Regions from separate parts of the Actinoplanes sp. NPDC051475 genome, predicted to be linked through region 3. Evidence: riboswitches for the same ligand, from Rfam matches in the RefSeq annotation. Region 3 holds a riboswitch; each other region holds the start of a gene.
What was found. A riboswitch is a leader RNA that binds a small molecule or an ion and turns the genes downstream of it on or off. The one in region 3 is predicted to bind cyclic di-AMP.
Positions count from the first base shown of each region.

Region 1: another riboswitch for cyclic di-AMP. It lies ahead of AB0368_RS05285 (hypothetical protein); the one in region 3 lies ahead of AB0368_RS03830 (NlpC/P60 family protein).
Region 2: another riboswitch for cyclic di-AMP. It lies ahead of AB0368_RS35185 (transglycosylase family protein); the one in region 3 lies ahead of AB0368_RS03830 (NlpC/P60 family protein).

Region 1 covers NZ_JBFAZZ010000002.1:163,362-168,668, reverse strand. Annotated here, with positions in the region: gene AB0368_RS05295 (glycoside hydrolase family 65 protein) at 1-1,695, shown strand, start outside; gene AB0368_RS05290 (hypothetical protein) at 1,761-2,780, opposite strand; cyclic di-AMP (ydaO/yuaA leader) riboswitch at 2,785-2,921, opposite strand; cyclic di-AMP (ydaO/yuaA leader) riboswitch at 3,156-3,292, shown strand; gene AB0368_RS05285 (hypothetical protein) at 3,296-4,366, shown strand; gene AB0368_RS05280 (ABC transporter ATP-binding protein) at 4,382-5,152, opposite strand; gene AB0368_RS05275 (ABC transporter permease) at 5,145-5,307, opposite strand, start outside.
Region 2 covers NZ_JBFAZZ010000025.1:51,154-56,460, forward strand. Annotated here, with positions in the region: gene AB0368_RS35155 (M20 family metallopeptidase) at 1-134, shown strand, start outside; gene AB0368_RS35160 (GNAT family N-acetyltransferase) at 131-880, shown strand; gene menC (o-succinylbenzoate synthase) at 909-2,015, shown strand; gene AB0368_RS35170 (DUF2064 domain-containing protein) at 2,068-2,376, shown strand; gene AB0368_RS35175 (response regulator) at 2,443-2,865, shown strand; gene AB0368_RS35180 (Hpt domain-containing protein) at 2,876-3,259, opposite strand; cyclic di-AMP (ydaO/yuaA leader) riboswitch at 3,436-3,614, shown strand; gene AB0368_RS35185 (transglycosylase family protein) at 3,616-4,260, shown strand; gene AB0368_RS35190 (GNAT family protein) at 4,379-4,861, shown strand; gene AB0368_RS35195 (hypothetical protein) at 4,960-5,166, shown strand; gene AB0368_RS35200 (cellulase family glycosylhydrolase) at 5,252-5,307, opposite strand, start outside.
Region 3 covers NZ_JBFAZZ010000001.1:820,452-825,758, reverse strand. Annotated here, with positions in the region: gene AB0368_RS03845 (cytochrome ubiquinol oxidase subunit I) at 1-211, opposite strand, end outside; gene AB0368_RS03840 (BlaI/MecI/CopY family transcriptional regulator) at 288-656, shown strand; gene AB0368_RS03835 (M56 family metallopeptidase) at 653-1,573, shown strand; cyclic di-AMP (ydaO/yuaA leader) riboswitch at 1,708-1,842, shown strand; gene AB0368_RS03830 (NlpC/P60 family protein) at 1,857-2,846, shown strand; gene AB0368_RS03825 (M1 family metallopeptidase) at 2,909-4,249, opposite strand; gene AB0368_RS03820 (sensor domain-containing diguanylate cyclase) at 4,314-5,307, opposite strand, start outside.

The DNA.
Region 1 (5,307 bases), on a different contig from region 3:
GAACACCTCGTCGAGGCGCCCGGCAAGCACGCCGTTACCACCGAGGGCCACCCCGACTGGCTGCGTACCACGGTCGCCTGCAAGCTGGAGCCCGGACAGAAGCTGCGGGTCGTGAAGCTGGCTTCGTACGGCTGGTCCAGCAACCGCTCTCTGCCCGCCGTGCGCGACCAGGTCGGCGCGGCCCTGGCCAGCGCCCGGCTGGACGGCTGGGAGGGGCTGATCGAGGCCCAGCGCGAATTCCTCGACGATTTCTGGGACCACTCCGACGTGCGCGTCGAGGGCGACCCCGAGGTGCAGCAGGCGGTCCGCTTCGGCCTGTTCCACACCCTGCAGGCCGGCGCGCGCGCCGAGAAGCGCCCGATCGGCTCCAAGGGCCTCTCCGGCCCCGGGTACGACGGCCACACGTTCTGGGACGCCGAGACGTTCGTGCTGCCGGCGCTGACGTACACGCAGCCCGCGGCGGCCGCGGACGTGCTCCGCTGGCGGCACTCCACCCTGGATCTCGCCCGGGAGCGCGCGCAGACCCTCGGCCTGCAGGGGGCGGCTTTCCCGTGGCGCACGATCCGCGGGCAGGAGTGCTCGGCATACTGGCCGGCCGGCACCGCCGGCTTCCACATCGGGGCCGACATCGCCGATGCGGTCCGCCGCTACATCTCCGCCACCGGCGACGACGACTTCGAACGCGAGGTCGGCCTGGAGCTGCTGGTGGAGACCGCCCGCCTGTGGCGCTCGCTGGGTCACCACGACCGCCACGGCCGCTTCCACATCGACGGCGTGACCGGCCCGGACGAGTACACGGCGGTGGTGGACGACAACGTCTACACCAACCTGATGGCGCAGCAGAACCTCTTCGCGGCGGCGGACGCGGCCAAGCGTCACCCCGACCTGGCCCGCAAGCTCGGCGTCGACGACGAGGAATCCGCCTCCTGGCGCGACGCCGCGGCGGCCGTGCACATCCCGTACGACCGTGAGCTGGGCGTGCACCAGCAGTCGGAGGGCTTCACCCGGCTGCAGGAGTGGGACTTCGAGAACACTCCGCCGGAGGCGTACCCGCTGCTGCTCAACTACCCGTACTTCGACCTCTACCGCAAGCAGGTCGTCAAGCAGGCCGACCTGGTCATGGCCATGTACGTCCGCGGCGACGCCTTCACCCCGGAGGAGAAGGCCCGCAACTTCGCGTACTACGACGCCCGTACGGTCCGCGACTCATCGTTGTCGGCCTGCATCCAGGCGGTCATAGCGGCCGAGGTGGGCTTCGTCGAGCTGGCCCACGACTACCTGGGCGAAGCGGCCCTGATGGACCTGCACGACCTGCACCAGAACGCCCGCGACGGCGTTCACGTGGCGTCGCTGGCCGGCTCCTGGATCGCCCTCGTGGCCGGCCTCGGCGGGATGCGCGACTACAACGGCCAGCTCTCGTTCGCGCCGCGGCTGCCGAGCCGGATCAGCAACCTCGAGTTCTCGCTGCTGTGGCGCGGGCTCCGGCTGCGGGTCGAGGTCACGCCGGACGAGGTCACGTACTCGCTGCGCAACGGCGGCGGGTCGGCGCGGCTGGACCTGCTGCACCACGGCAAGGAGGTCACGGTCACGCAGGTGAAGCCGATCGTCCTGCCGATCCCGCCGGCGCCGCCCACCGGTCCGGCCCCGACGCAGCCGGCCGGTCGCGCACCGGTCCGCCGGGCGAGCGGTTCCTAGAAGCTCAAGAGCGGCAGAAGCCCCCGTTCCGTCAGGGAACGGGGGCTTCGTCGCGTGGGGCGCTGCTACAGCATCGAGATGTGCACGTGGTCCGTGTGGTTGGACGGTCCGTGATACGTCTTCCAGCCCGTCGCCGGGAACCAGATCATGCGGTTCCAGATGACGTACAGGATGCCCAGCCGGTCGGCGTTGCGGACCGCGAACGCCATCAGGTTGTTGCCGTACTCGCGGGTGTCCTGGTTGTGCCAGGGTGAGAAGCCGCTCTTCTGCAGGGACCAGTCGCAGGCGCGGCCCTTCGGGTGCTCGAACGGGCCGCCGTCGCGGTGACAACCTACGAAGCGGTTGAATCCGGCCTTCTTCACCTCTTGGTACATGTGCAGCGTGCGCGCCGTGATGCAGCCGCTCGTGGTCGGGTCGTCGACGTTGCACGGCAGCGGGCCGAACTCCCCGTCCGCGTTGCGGGGCGCGGGCGCCGCCACCCGGGACTTGGCCAGCACGAAGCCGCCGGTCACCGTCTTGCCGCCGACCAGGTCGAGGGCCTTCTCGGCGGACTCCTTCTGCTTCGTCATCAGCTCGAGGTTCTGCTTCTGCGCCTTGACCTCCTGGTCGAGGCGCGCCTTCGCGGTGGCGACGTCGTTGATGGCAGCGTCGAGCTGGCGCAGCTTGTTGTCGTTGAGGTCGTTGATCTCCTCGAGCGAGACCGCCTTGTCGATGAACGCGTCGGGCGAGCGGACGTTGAGCAGGAAGCCCATGGTGGTGAGGCCGCCCGTGCGGTACTGCTGCGCCGCCACCGCGCCCACCTCGGGCAGCAGGGCGTCCCGCGTGGCCTCCGCGTCCTTGACCTTGAGGGCGAGGGCCAGCTGGCTCTTGGTCGACTTCGCGACCGCCGACTTGGCCGCCAGGTAGCGCCGGCCCGTGTTGTCCAGCACGTCGTTGAGCATGGGATTGTCGTCGCCGTCGTCGGCAGTCGACGAGTTCCCGCCGCCCGGCGCCGCACTCGCGGGCGCGCCGGGGGCTGCGATCAGGGTGACCGCAGTGAGCGATGCCAGGGCGAGGACCAGCCACCGGCGGGGTCTTGCCGTCATCCAGTTTCCTTCCGTGTTGCCGCCGACCGGGTTAGCTGACGGGTTCGGGACGGAAGCGATCCCTACCGCTTGTTCAGCGGATTCACCCCATTACCAGGTGGTTCCCCGATTCGCCTCACGGCGATTGAGCGGTGGTCTGCCGGCACCTTGGGGGCGGTGCCTTCCTTGGCAGTGACCGGCGGAAAGCTTACCTGACTCCGGGCCGCTCATCACCGGGCGCGACATCGGCAAAAGCGTTACCTCCCAACGACTTTGCGTTACCACTCGATGGAATGACAGCCCGCGGAAACTGACGCCGTGTGTTCGGATGACCGCACAGAGTGCGACACCTGTCGATTGCGGAAAACCGTGGGTATCGTTCGTCACGGTTCCATCACGGAACCGCCGCCTAATCGCCGAAAGGCGAGCCGGGGACCCATCCGGTAATGGGGTGAATCCGCAGCTCCTGCGGTAGGGATCACTTCCGTCCCGAACCCGTCAGCTAACCCGACCGGCGGCCGACGGAAGGAACGCACGTGAGGCTCGACCCTGTCCGCCGGCGATTAGCGACCCTGCTCGCGGTCCTCGTCGCCACCTCGGGGCTGGCGCTCGTCGCCCCGGCCGCGGCCACCGCGGCGCCCCGCCCGCTCGCCGCGCCGGGAGATTCCGGCGACGACGGGGAGGGCGGCTCCAAGTCCCTCGTCGAGCAGCTCGAGGCGGCGTCGAAGGGCTTCGTCGAAGCCAAGGAGGCGCTCGACCGCTCGAAGAAGCGCCAGCAGGAGCTCGTCGCCAAGCTCAAGGAGATCGACACCGAGCTCGGCCCCAAGCAGGGCGCGCTCGACGAGATCGTGCGCAGGTCGTACCGGACCGGCCGGCTGGGCCCGATGACCGCCCTGCTCACCGCCGACTCCACCGGCAGCATGCTGGACCGGGCCCAGACCCTGGAGACGGTCGCGGTGAAGCAGGACCGCGCGATCCGCGACCTGAAGGACGCACGGGCCCGGCAGGAGCAGGCGAAGCTGGCGATCGACGCGTCGATCCGCGACCAGCAGAAGCAGCTCACCATCATGGCCAAGCGCAAGACGCAGGCCGAGGGCGCGCTGAAGGCACACAACGCCACCACGACGGCCGCGGACGACGGTGGTGGCAGCGGCTCCACCGGCGGGGGCTCCAGCTCACGCGCCGCCGCCGCGCCCCGCAACTCCGACGGCTCGCTACCGAATGAGTCCTGCACCGTCAACGACCCGACCACCACCGGGTGCATCACCCCGCGGACGCTGCACGCCATGAAGGAGGCCAAGGCCGACGGCTTCACCCATTTCGTCGCCTGCTTCCGCCACCAGAACAGCGGTGAGCATCCCCAGGGCCGGGCCTGCGACTTCGCGGCCGACCGGGGCGGCTTCGGTGGCATCGCGTCGGGCAGCAGCCGCGACTACGGCAACCGGCTGGCGAACTACTTCATCAACAACGCGAGCCGGCTGGGTGTGCTCTACGTCATCTGGTTCCGGCGGATCTGGCTGCCGAGCAGCGGGTGGAAGGCGTACACCCGGGGCAACGGCGATCCGTCCAGCGACCACACGAACCACGTGCACCTGTCGATGAGATGACGTCCGGGGCCTGCGTCACTTCTTGACGTAGGCCTCGTACTCCTTGAGCACCTCGTCGGTGGGGCCGTCGCCGCGGATCAGCCCGGACTCCAGCCAGATGCAGCGCTCGCAGGTGTCCCGGATCGACTGCTCGCTGTGGCTGACCAGGAAGACGGTGCCGGCCTCGGCGCGCAGGTCGCGGACCCGCTGCTCGCTGCGCTTGCGGAACTTGGCGTCGCCGGTGGCCAGCGCCTCGTCGATCAGCAGCACGTCGTGCTTCTTGGCGGCCGCGATCGAGAAACGCAGCCGAGCGGCCATGCCGGACGAGTACGTCCGCATCGGCAACGAGCTGAAGTCGCCGCGCTCGTTGATGCCGGAGAAGTCGATGATGTCCTTGACCTGGGCCTTCACCTGGGCCGGTGACATGCCCATGGCGAGACAGCCCAGCACGACGTTGCGCTCGCCGGGGAGGTCGTTCATCAGCGCCGCGTTGACGCCGAGCAGCGACGGCTGGCCGGCCGCGTAGACGGCGCCCTTCTCGACCGGCAGCAGGCCCGCGATCGCGCGCAGCAGGGTGGACTTGCCCGAGCCGTTGGTGCCGATCAGGCCGATCGCCTCGCCCTTGTACGCGACGAAGCTCACCCCCTTGATCGCGTGCACCTCCCGCAGCGTGGCCGGCTTGGAGCCGGTGACGATCCGCTTGAAGCTGGCGAGCGGGCTGCCCGTACCGGCGCTGCCGGCCTGGTGGACCCGGTAGACGACGTGCGCGTCGTCCACGATCACGGTGGGTTCGCGCTGGTCAGCCACGGCCGTAGCCCTTCTCTCCGCGCCAGAAGTAGACGTAGCCGCCGATGCCCACCACGATCGTCCAGCCGATGGCCTCCAGCCACAGCACGAGCGGCGAGTTGGCGAGCTGCACGTCCTCCATCAGGGCGTGGCGCATCAGGTCGATGAAGACGAGC
Region 2 (5,307 bases), on a different contig from region 3:
GTACGCCCACCCTCGACGGCCTGGGCGCGGTCGGCGGCGGCGCACACGCCGACGACGAACACGTGCTCGTACCCGACCTGCTCCCGCGGGCCGCCCTGGTCGCGGGCCTGATCGCGGACCGGCTGCGAGCATGAGCGTCGAGGTGCGCACGGTGAGCGAGCTCGACGAGCTGGCCGCCGTCGACCGCCTGTTCGGCGCGATCTGGCAGCAGGACGCCGGAACGCCGTTGCTGAGCACTGAGCTGCTGCGCGCGCTGGCGAAGTCGGGCAACTACGTGGCCGCCGCCTACGACGGCGCCGCCCTGCTCGGCGCCTGCGTCGGTTTCTTCGGCGCGCCGGGCACCCGCGAGCTGCACAGCCACATCGCGGGGGTGGCGCCCGAGGCCATGGGCCGCAGCATCGGGTACGCCCTCAAACAGCACCAGCGGTCCTGGGCGCTGGAGAACGGCGCCACCACCATCAGCTGGACCTTCGACCCCCTCGTCGCCCGGAACGCCTACTTCAACCTGGCGAAGCTGGGCGCGGTCGTGGAGGAGTACCTGCCGAACTTCTACGGCGCGATGCACGATCGGATCAACGGCGACGACGTGTCGGACCGGCTCCTCGTACGCTGGGACCTGACGCGGCCGACGCCGCTGCGTGACGACACCTCCGGCGCGGTGGTCGCCCTGGACCGGACCGGGGTGCCGGGCAGTCTCGACGCCGGCAAGCTCCTCGTCGCCGTGCCGCCGGACGTCGAGAGGCTGCGGCGCCGCGAGCCCGGGGAGGCCCGGCGGTGGCGGTTCGCGGTCCGGGCGACCCTGTCCGCGCTGCTCGCCACCGGCGCCCGCGTCACCGGTTTCGACCGCACCGGCTGGTACGTCCTGAGGAGGCCCTCGTGAAGCTCGCCGGCGTCCCTGTGAGGTCGTCATGAAGCTGGAGGGCATCGAGCTGCGCCGCATCGCCATGCCGCTGGTCGCGCCGTTCCGTACCTCGTTCGGCACCGAGACCGCCCGCGACGTGCTGCTGCTGCGGGTGGTCACGGACCGGGCCGAGGGCTGGGGCGAGTGCGTGGCGATGGCCGACCCGCGCTACTCGAGCGAGTACACCGAGGCCGCCGCGGACGTGCTGCGCCGCTACCTGGTGCCGGCGCTCGCGGCCGCGCCCCGGCTCGACGCCCACCGGGTCGCGCCCGTCCTCGCCCCGTTCAAGGGCCACCGCATGGCCAAGGCGGCGGTGGAGACCGCGGTCCTCGACGCCGAGCTGCGCGCCGAGGGCCGGTCGCTGGCCCGCGAGCTGGGCGCCGTCCGCGACCGCGTGCCGTGCGGGGTGTCCGTCGGCATCATGGGCTCGATCGCGGAGCTGCTCGACGCGGTGGGCGGCTACCTGGCCGCCGGCTACGTCCGGATCAAGCTCAAGATCCAGCCGGGCTGGGACGTCGAGCCGGTCCGCGCCGTCCGCGAGCGCTTCGGCGACGAGGTGCTGATGCAGGTGGACGCCAACACCGCGTACACGCTCGCCGACGCGCGGCACCTGGGCCGGCTGGACCCGTTCGGGCTGTTGCTGATCGAGCAACCGCTGGACGAGGAGGACGTCCTCGGGCACGCGGAGCTGGCCAAGCTCATCACCACGCCGGTGTGCCTGGACGAGTCGATCACCTCGGCCCGGGTCGCCGCGGCCGCGATCACGCTCGGCGCGTGCTCGGTGGTCAACGTGAAGCCCGGCCGGGTCGGCGGCTACCTGGAGGCGCGGCGGATCCACGACGTGTGCGTGGCGCACGGTGTACCGGTGTGGTGCGGGGGCATGCTGGAGACCGGGCTGGGGCGGGCGGCGAACGTCGCCCTCGCCGCCCTGCCGGGCTTCACACTGCCCGGCGACACTTCGGCCTCGGACCGCTACTTCGCCACCGACCTCACCGCGCCCTTCGTGCTCGAGAACGGCCACCTGCCGGTGCCGGCGGGCCCGGGCCTCGGGGTCGAACCACTGGCCGCGGTGCTGGAGTCGGTGACGACGGCGACGGAATGGATCCGGCTGTAGGTTTCTCGCCCAGGCAGGCAACCTTCCGGGCGCCGGCGGCCACTACCGGGGCATGACCCGGACTCGACGGTTCTTCCGCTGTGACTCGCGGCTCTCGCCCCCCGGCCCCGGGAGCGGGAGTGCCTACCTGGTGATCGCGGCGGAGGTGAGCGCGCGGTTGCTGGGTGACGCCTACGGGCTGTTGCGCAGCTTCGATGCGGTGATCGGCCCGACCAGCGACGGCGGCTGGTATGCGTTCGGCCTGCGGGAGCCGTCCCGGGCGCCGGAACTCGAGCCGCTGACCGACTCGGGGACCCTCATGCTGGCCGCGTTGCGGCTCGGGCTGCGGGTGGCCCTGCTGCCGACCCTGCCCGTCCCGTGACCCACCGGCACAAACGCCGGTCGCGGCACGGTTCGTGCACTTAGGCTGGGTCGCAAGGAGGCGAGAATGACGAACCTTTCCGGTCACGCCACGGTCCTGATGGTCGACGACGACGCCGACGTCCTCGAGACCACGGCCCACATGCTCGCCGCCCGGGGCTTCCGCGTCTTCACCGCGCTGGACCAGGAGTCGGCCATGCAGGTGTGCCGGGAGCAGGAGGGCCGGATCGACGCCCTCATCGCCGACCTGTCGTTGCCCGGAGACAGCCGGGGCGACCTCGCCCGGGCCATCAGCGCCGTGTATCCCCGCATGCACGTGATCTACATCAGCGGGATCCCCCGGCATGTCGCCCTGGCCCAGGGGCTCGTGCGGCCGGATGCGCCGTACCTCGAGAAGCCGGCACAGCCGAGCGTCCTGGCCAGTGTCCTGCAGAGCCTCCTGGCCGAGAACGTGAGCGCGACGGCGCCGGCGAACTGGTGGGACGAATGATCCCTCTCGGTCAACGCACGGCCTCCTGCTGAAGGTCACCGGCGATGCGGGTGCACACCGGTGCCACCCGGCCGTAGGCGCCGTGGATGCGGTCCAGCGTCGCCCGGGGTTCCAGGAGGTGGCCGTCGCGCGCCGCGTCCTCCAGCTCGCCGAAGAGATCGGTCAGCTCGGCGGCGCCGATGTTGGCCGCCGATCCCTTGAGGGCGTGTGCCTGGTCCTGGACGGCGGCGAGGTCCCCGGCGGCCAGAGCCTCGGCCAGCCGCTCCAGAGCCGGCGGCGTCTTGACGGTGTACGACGTCAGCAGCCTGACGAGCAGCGCGCATTCCGGCCCACCGGGTTCGGGCCCGGTGATCTCGAGGAGCCGGGCGCGGACGGCGACGGCAGGATCTTCCATGATCCAACGGTACGGCCGATGGCCCGCTTCGCGGTGATTATCCCGGTTCGAACGACACCTCGGAGAAAGATCAATCCGGTCGCAAGGGTGTAAACAACGTCACGTTCGGCCCCGGAAGTTTGCGATCGCCCGGGGGGAAGTGGCTACGGTCGGCCGGTCCGCAGATGCGGGCCCCGCGGTCGGTAACGCCGAGTCCTGCCGCCGACCGGGCCGGGACCTCAACCGACAGGCATGGAGCGGGGGACCCACAGGTTCCACGGCGCGCAAGCCGCGCCTCGGGGTGAAGCCGCCACACGCGGCCGGGCTCCTCGGCCCGAACCCGACAGCTGACCTCGCAGGCGTGGAGGTTTCCTTTCATGGCACAGATCCGCAAGCAGTCCCTGCGTGCCCTCGGCCTGGTGGTCGCGGGCGCGGCCGGCACCGCCGCCCTGCTGGGCCCGGCATCGCCGGCAGCGGCCAGGTCCAGTGTGAACTGGGACGCCGTCGCGCAGTGCGAGTCCGGCGGCAACTGGAGCATCAGCACCGGCAACGGCTTCTACGGCGGCCTGCAGTTCAGCCGCAGCACCTGGAAGGCGTACGGCGGCGGCAAGTACGCGAGCACGGCGAACAAGGCGAGCCGCGCGGAGCAGATCCGCATCGCCGAGAAGGTCCTCGACGGCCAGGGCATCGGCGCCTGGCCGGTGTGCGGCAGGAAGGCCGGCTCCTCGAAGTCCTACTCGGGCAGGAACACGTCCGGGGCCTCGTCGAAGTCGTCCTCGCACAGGAGCACGACGCACAGGAGCACGACGCACAGGAGCACGACGCACAGGAGCACGACGCGCAAGAGCACGCCGGCGCACGCGACCGGCAAGTCCTACACCGTGCGCTCCGGCGACACCCTGGCGAAGATCGCGAGCAGCCACCACGTCAAGGGCGGCTGGCGCGCGCTGTACCAGCTGAACCGCGGTGAGATCGGTGGCAACCCGAACCTCATCTTCCCGGGGCAACGCCTGGCCCTCTGAGGCCTGGCGGAGACCGGCCCGGCCGCCCTTCCCCCGTGGGGCGGCCGGGTCCCGCCACACCCACCACTATGGAGGGACAACAGCACCGCCGGCTTGCGCGTACCGGCATGATGTGCGCATGAGGCTGGTCCCGCCGACCACAATGCTGGCGGACTCCGCGGCGCCCTGGTTCGACCATCCCCAGGTGCAGCACTACCTGGGCGGGCGGGACTGGTTGCCCCGCATGCTCGCGATCGCCGAGCGCGGCGGCGGTGAGGTGTTCCGGGGCCACCTGGTGCTGCGCTGCCACGCGTGGTTCGGCGTGGACGCGGCCGGCGAGGTGGGTTTCATCGGCGGCGACGTGTACGCCGACGGTCGCGGCCGCCGCTCCATGGGCCTCGCCTTCGTGGTCGACCCGCGGCGCTGGCACGAGGGCCGCGGCCGGGCCCTGCTGCGAGCGGTCGTCGACAACGCCGAGCTGTCCGATGTGGATGAGTTCTTCTGCGGCATCGATAAGGGCAACGCGCCGAGCCGCGCGTGCTGTGCCGCCGCCGGGTTCACCCCCGACGGCGGCGTCACCCGTGAGGGATTCGTGTACTACCGGCTGCGCCGGGATCAGTGACAGGTTCCCGTACCGCTGTCGGTGCGCAGCCACCGCTCCTGCGCCGAGCCGGCGGCCATGGAGATGTTCGAGTTCAGGCGCGGGGCCGGCGGCTGTCGGTGCTCGACCTGGCGTCGATGGACGTGGTGGGGACCGCCGAGACGGCGAGCGTCGACGACCGGGCGGCGTGGCTCGACGGCGCGACGCCCGCGTACACCCTGCGGGACAGCGCCGGCACTCCGGCGGTCTGGTCGGTTCCCGCCGACGGTACGGGCCGTCCGCGGCTGCTCGTGCCCGGCGCGGAATCCCCGGCGCCGCCGGCCTGAAAGAAATGTGGGGAACGCGGGCAACCTTTCCGGCCCGGCGGAGCACTGAAGGGGTGTTCGCCCGTGGGAGGGCCGTTCCCGGACCTCACCGGCCCTCCCGCGGGCGCTTCCAGGCGGCTGTGCAGGTCGCCGCCGGCGCGG
Region 3 (5,307 bases):
CGAGGCCGGTGACCACCCCGACGGCGAACGTGACGATCAGCAGTTTCCCGACGAACTTCGTCAGGTCCCTGTACGTGTCCTTCCCGGTGCGCAGCCAGGCGATCTGGAGCCCGGCCGCGGTGGCGGCGAGGCTGATCGACAGCGGCACGAAGAAGTAGTGGTAGATCGTCACCACCGCGAACTGGAGCCGGGTCAGGTCGAGCACGTCCACGTCGGTATCCCCTCTACGACATCTCGTAGTAGATACTACGACGTGTAGTACGACGCCGTGCAGTAGAGTGGGTCACATGGCTTTGGGAGACCTCGAGCGGGAGGTCATGCAGCAGTTGTGGAACGCCGCGGAGCCGCTGACCGTCCGGCAGGTGCACGAGCGCCTGAGCCGCGAGCGCGACCTGGCGTACACGACGGTGATGACCGTGCTGGACCGGCTGGCCCGCAAGGGTGTGGTGACCCAGCACAAGGCGGACCGGGCGTACCGCTACGCGCCGGCGCAGTCGCGCGAGGAGATGACCGCGGCGTTGATGCTCGACGCGCTCAGCACCGCCCCGGACGGCGTACGGGACGCCGCGCTGGCCCACTTCGTCGGACGCATCGACCCCTCGATGCTGACCGCCGCCATCGAGGCGGCCCGGAGGGAATCGGCCGCCGGGTCGTGACCGCGCTGCTGCTCGGCGCGCTGGGCCTGACCCTGTCGCTGGCCGTGCCGGGGATCCTGGCCGCCGCGCGGTGGCCGGGCCGGGCGCCGGCAGCCGCGGTGGCCCTCTGGCAGAGCATCACCCTGACCGGCATCCTCTGCGCCCTGGGTGTCGTCCTCGCCGGTCCGCAGGAGCTGGTCGGCGCGCTGGGCTCGGGCCGGCCGGCGGGGGCGGCCGCCCTGGTCGCGGCCCTGGTGGTGGCGGCCGTGATCATCGTCCGGCTGCTCGTCTCGCTTGCCGGGGTGACCTACCGCTCGCGGACCCGCCGCGCCCGGCACCGCATGCTCGTGGACCTCCTCGACGACGCCGAACGCCATGGCGAGCTGCCGGCCGAGGTGCCGCACGGGCTGCGGGTGCTCGACGGCCCGCTGCCGTTCGCGTACTGCCTGCCGGGCCGCAACCCCCGGGTGGTGGTCAGCGGGGGAGCGCTGCGCGTGCTCGACCGTGCGCAGGTGGCCGCCGTCATCGCACACGAGCAGGCGCACCTGCGGCACCGGCACGACCTCGTGCTGGAGTCTTTCACCGCGTTCTATCGTGCGGTCCCGCGGCCGCTGCGCAGCCGGGCGCCGCTGGACGCCGTGCACCTGCTGCTCGAGATGGTCGCCGACGACGCGGCCCGGCGCCGCTGCGGGGCGGAGCCGTTGCGCACCGCCCTGTCGGTGCTCAGCGACGCGGTGAGCCCGGACGTGCCCGCGGAGGCCGGCGGCGATGCCGGCGAGGAGCGGCGCCGCCGGCTTGAGCGGCTGGCCGGGACGGACGGCAGATCTCCGATGTGGACCGTCCTGGCGGTACTGATGACAGTGAGTTTGCTGGTGTTACCCACAGTGATCCTGGTGGTGCCCTGGCTGGGGCGTGCGCTCACCGCGTGGCCGCTTTAAGTCTTTCTTAATCACGGTCGGTCACTAGGCGTTGTGCGTTAAGTGTCCTGACATCGCCGTGTTTAGTTCTGCCGTCATCGGGAGTACGGTGGGGCCCGGCTCGTCGGTCCCCCTTCGCCCGAACCGGGCGAACCGGCGCGTCACCGCCTAATCGTGCATCACGAACCGGGGACCCAGGCATCTGGGGTGAAGCCGCGGCACCATCGCGGCCGGGCGCGCTTCCCGTCCGAACCCGACAGCTAACCCGGTCGGCGGCCGAGGGAAGAAAGGACACTGCACCTTCGTGAAACGGATTGCGGCGCGCCGCGCCACGATTCTGCGCGGTCTGCTCGGTGTCGTCGCCGCGGTCGGCGTGCTGCTGGTACCCACCGCGGCCCACGCGACCCCGTCGCCCTCGAGCATCGAGAAACAGATCGACGAGCAGTGGGACAAGCTCGAGTCGATCATCGAGCAGTACAACGACGTGCACAATCAGCTGATCAAGAACCGGGCCCAGCTCAAGAAGATCAACGACCGGCTGGAGCCCCTCCAGCTGGAGGTGGATCTGGCCATGTCGCACGTGGGTGGCATGGCGGCCGACGCGTACAAGCAGGGCTCGCCCGGTGCGGTGGAGGCCATGGTCGTCAGTGGCTCGCCGACCGGCCTGACCGAGAAGCTCACGTTTCTCGACCAGATCGCCCGCCACCAGCGCCAGCAGGTGGCCGGGGCGGCGCAGCTCCGCGACAAGTACGCGCAGGACAAGGCGGCCCTGGTGACCCTGACCGACGCCGTGGCGGTCCGCGACAAGGACCTCGGCACGCGGAAGAAGGAGATCCAGAAGAAGGTCGACGCCTTGCAGAAGCTGCGGATCAAGGCGTACGGCTCGGCGGGTGCGAACGACGGCCCGCTGCGCACCGGTCCCTGCCCGGTGAGCTACACCAACGACAAGGGCGGGCGCGCGGCGCAGAAGGCGTGCGACCTGATCGGCAAGCCGTACATCTTCGGGTCGGAGGGGCCGGGCGGTTACGACTGCTCGGGTCTCACCAAGGTGGCGTGGGCCTCCGTGGGGGTGCACCTGGAGCACTTCACGGGTGACCAGATCCACGAGGGCCGGGCCGTCAGCCGCAGCGAACTGCAACCGGGTGACCTGATCTTCTACGGCAGTCCGGTGCACCACGTGGGCATCTACGTGGGCGGCGGCATCATGGTGCACGCACCCCACACGGGTGACCATGTGCGCATGGCGCCGATCGACCGCAGCGGTGCCATCACGGGCATGCGCCGCCCGGGCTGACCCGGCACCCGCACGACGCCGAAGAGCCGCCACGAACGCGTGGCGGCTCTTCGCGTGTCCGGTCAGCCCTCGACGCGATGCGCCGCCCAGAAGGACGTGAGGTCCGTCGACCCCGCGGCGGCCTGCGCGGCCGCCTTGAAGTCGGCCACGGTCGAGACGCCGTACCAGTGCGACGCCGCGTACGAGCGCAGCAGCCCCGTCATCGCCGTGGAGCCGATCAGCCGGCGCAGGTCGTGCAGGGTGCACTTGCCGTACCCGTACACCACCGTGCTGTAGCGGTTCGAGTGCGCGTCCCAGTACGCCATCGAGTTCGTCAGCTTCTCGGCGGCCGACTGCCAGGTGATGCCGCAGCCCGAGCCGGTGCGGTTGAAGTACAGGTCGGTGGCGTAGTCGGTGAAGCCCTCGTCCAGCCACGGCGTGCTGTACTCGTCGTCGCCCACGATGCCGTAGAACCACTGGTGTGCCAGCTCATGGGCCAGCGCGGTCGAGTTGACCAGGTCAAGGACGAAGCCCGGGTACTCCATCCCGCCGAACCAGAAGCCGTTGTCCAGCACCACGTCGGCCTCCCCGTACGGGTACGCGCCGAACCGCGAGGCGTGGGAGTCCAGGGCGCCGGTGGCGACCGACAGCATCGAGGTGGCGCTGCGGTTGGAGATCGACGCGACCGAGTAGACGTTCACCTTGACGCCGGCCGCGGTCGTACCGGAGATCTTCTTGAACGGTCCCGCCGCCCAGGCGAACTCCCGCACCTGCTTGCCCACCGCGTGGGTGACGGTCCGCCCGGCGGTCCCGGCGCTGTCGGTGGACGTGCCCGTCGCCGGCACTTGCATCGAGGCCGGGTGGTCGAGGGTGACGTCGTAGTCGCTCGCGAGCTGGTAGAAGGACTCGCCGTTGTTCGTGTACGGGTCGAGGTGCCACCCGGCCCCGTCGCGCACCGCCAGCACGGGCAGCGCGTTGCCGACGAAGTAGTAGCTCCCGTCGTGCCCGAAGCGGTCCACGCCGGACGGGATCACGATCCGCAGGTCGAAGCCGACGGTCGCCGACCGCCCCTGGGCCAGCGGCGCCGGCAGCGTGATCGGCAGCGCCGTGCAGGCCACGGAGAGCGATCCCGCCGTGCCGCCCGTCACGTTGCTGACTGTGATCGGCATGGCCGCGCAGGTGCCGTGCGCGTTGTCCCACAGCCGCAGATAGACCTCGGTCAGGGGTTCGGCGGACGCGTTCGTGAACGAGACGCTCTGATGCCCGGTCCACGTCCCGCCGACCGCGTCGCTGGCCAGCGAGATGGTGTACGCCGGGGTCGCCGGTGTGCGGGTGGCATCGGCCGCCGCGGCCGCCGCCGGGGTGCCGGTCACGGCGAGCGCCGGGGCCAGCAGGAGCAGTCCCGTGAGGAGTTTGGTAACCATTCGATGAGCTTGGATCTCCACCGGCCCGGCGGTCAATGGAGGAAACCCTTGTCGGGCCGGCCCGTCACATCCAGGGCGCGCTGACCTCTTCCTCCACGTACAGCGTCGCGCCGTTGCGGCCGCGGCGCTTCGACCGCTGCATGGCCGTGGTCGCGTGGCGCAGGATCGTCACGGCGTCCGAGCCGCCCGGGTACGCCAGCGCGATCCCCACGCTGCACCCGACGCTCATGCGGACCCCGGCGACCGCCCCGTAGCTCGCCACGCCCTCGACGATCCGCCGCGCCACGTGCAGGGCCTCGTCGGCGTTGCGGACCCGGGTCAGCAGCACGCCGAACTCGTCGCCGCCGATCCGCGCGGCGGTGTCGGTGTCGCGGGTGATGCGCTTGAGGACGTGGCTGACCGTCTGCAGCAGGCGGTCGCCGACCTCGTGGCCGTACAGGTCGTTGACGGCCTTGAAGCCGTCGAGGTCGCAGTAGATCATCGCCACCGGGTACTGGTAGCGGGTGCCCTGGGCCAGCGCCCGCTCGAGGTCCCGGTGCAGCGTCGGGCCGTTCGCCAGGCCGGTCAGCCCGTCGTGCGACGCCGCGTACGCGATCCGGTCCTGGGCCTCCCGGCGCTCGGTGATGTCGCGCTGGTGGCTGACGATCGCGTGCACCGCCGGGTGGGCCAGCATGTTGCGGGCGATGATCTCGTGCCAGTGCCAGGACCCGTTCGCGTGCCGGACCCGCACCTCCGCCGAGTGCTCGACCGTGCTGTCCGAGGCCAGCAGCCGGGTGAACAGCTCCTGCGAGGCCATCTCGTCCTCGGGGTGGAACAGGCCGCGCATCACGCGGCCGCGCAACTCCTCCGGCTGGTAGCCCATCATCGTGCGGGCGGCCGGGCTGACCCACGTCATGTCGCCGGCGGCGTCGCTCATCGTGATGACCTCGGAGCCGTCGCGGACCAGCGCCCGGACCCGGTCCTCGCTCAGCCGGCTCGCCGCCTCGGCCTGCTCCCGCTCCGCCACGAACCGCCCGAGCGTACGAGCCGTCGTGGCGGTGCCGATCGCCATCAGCAGC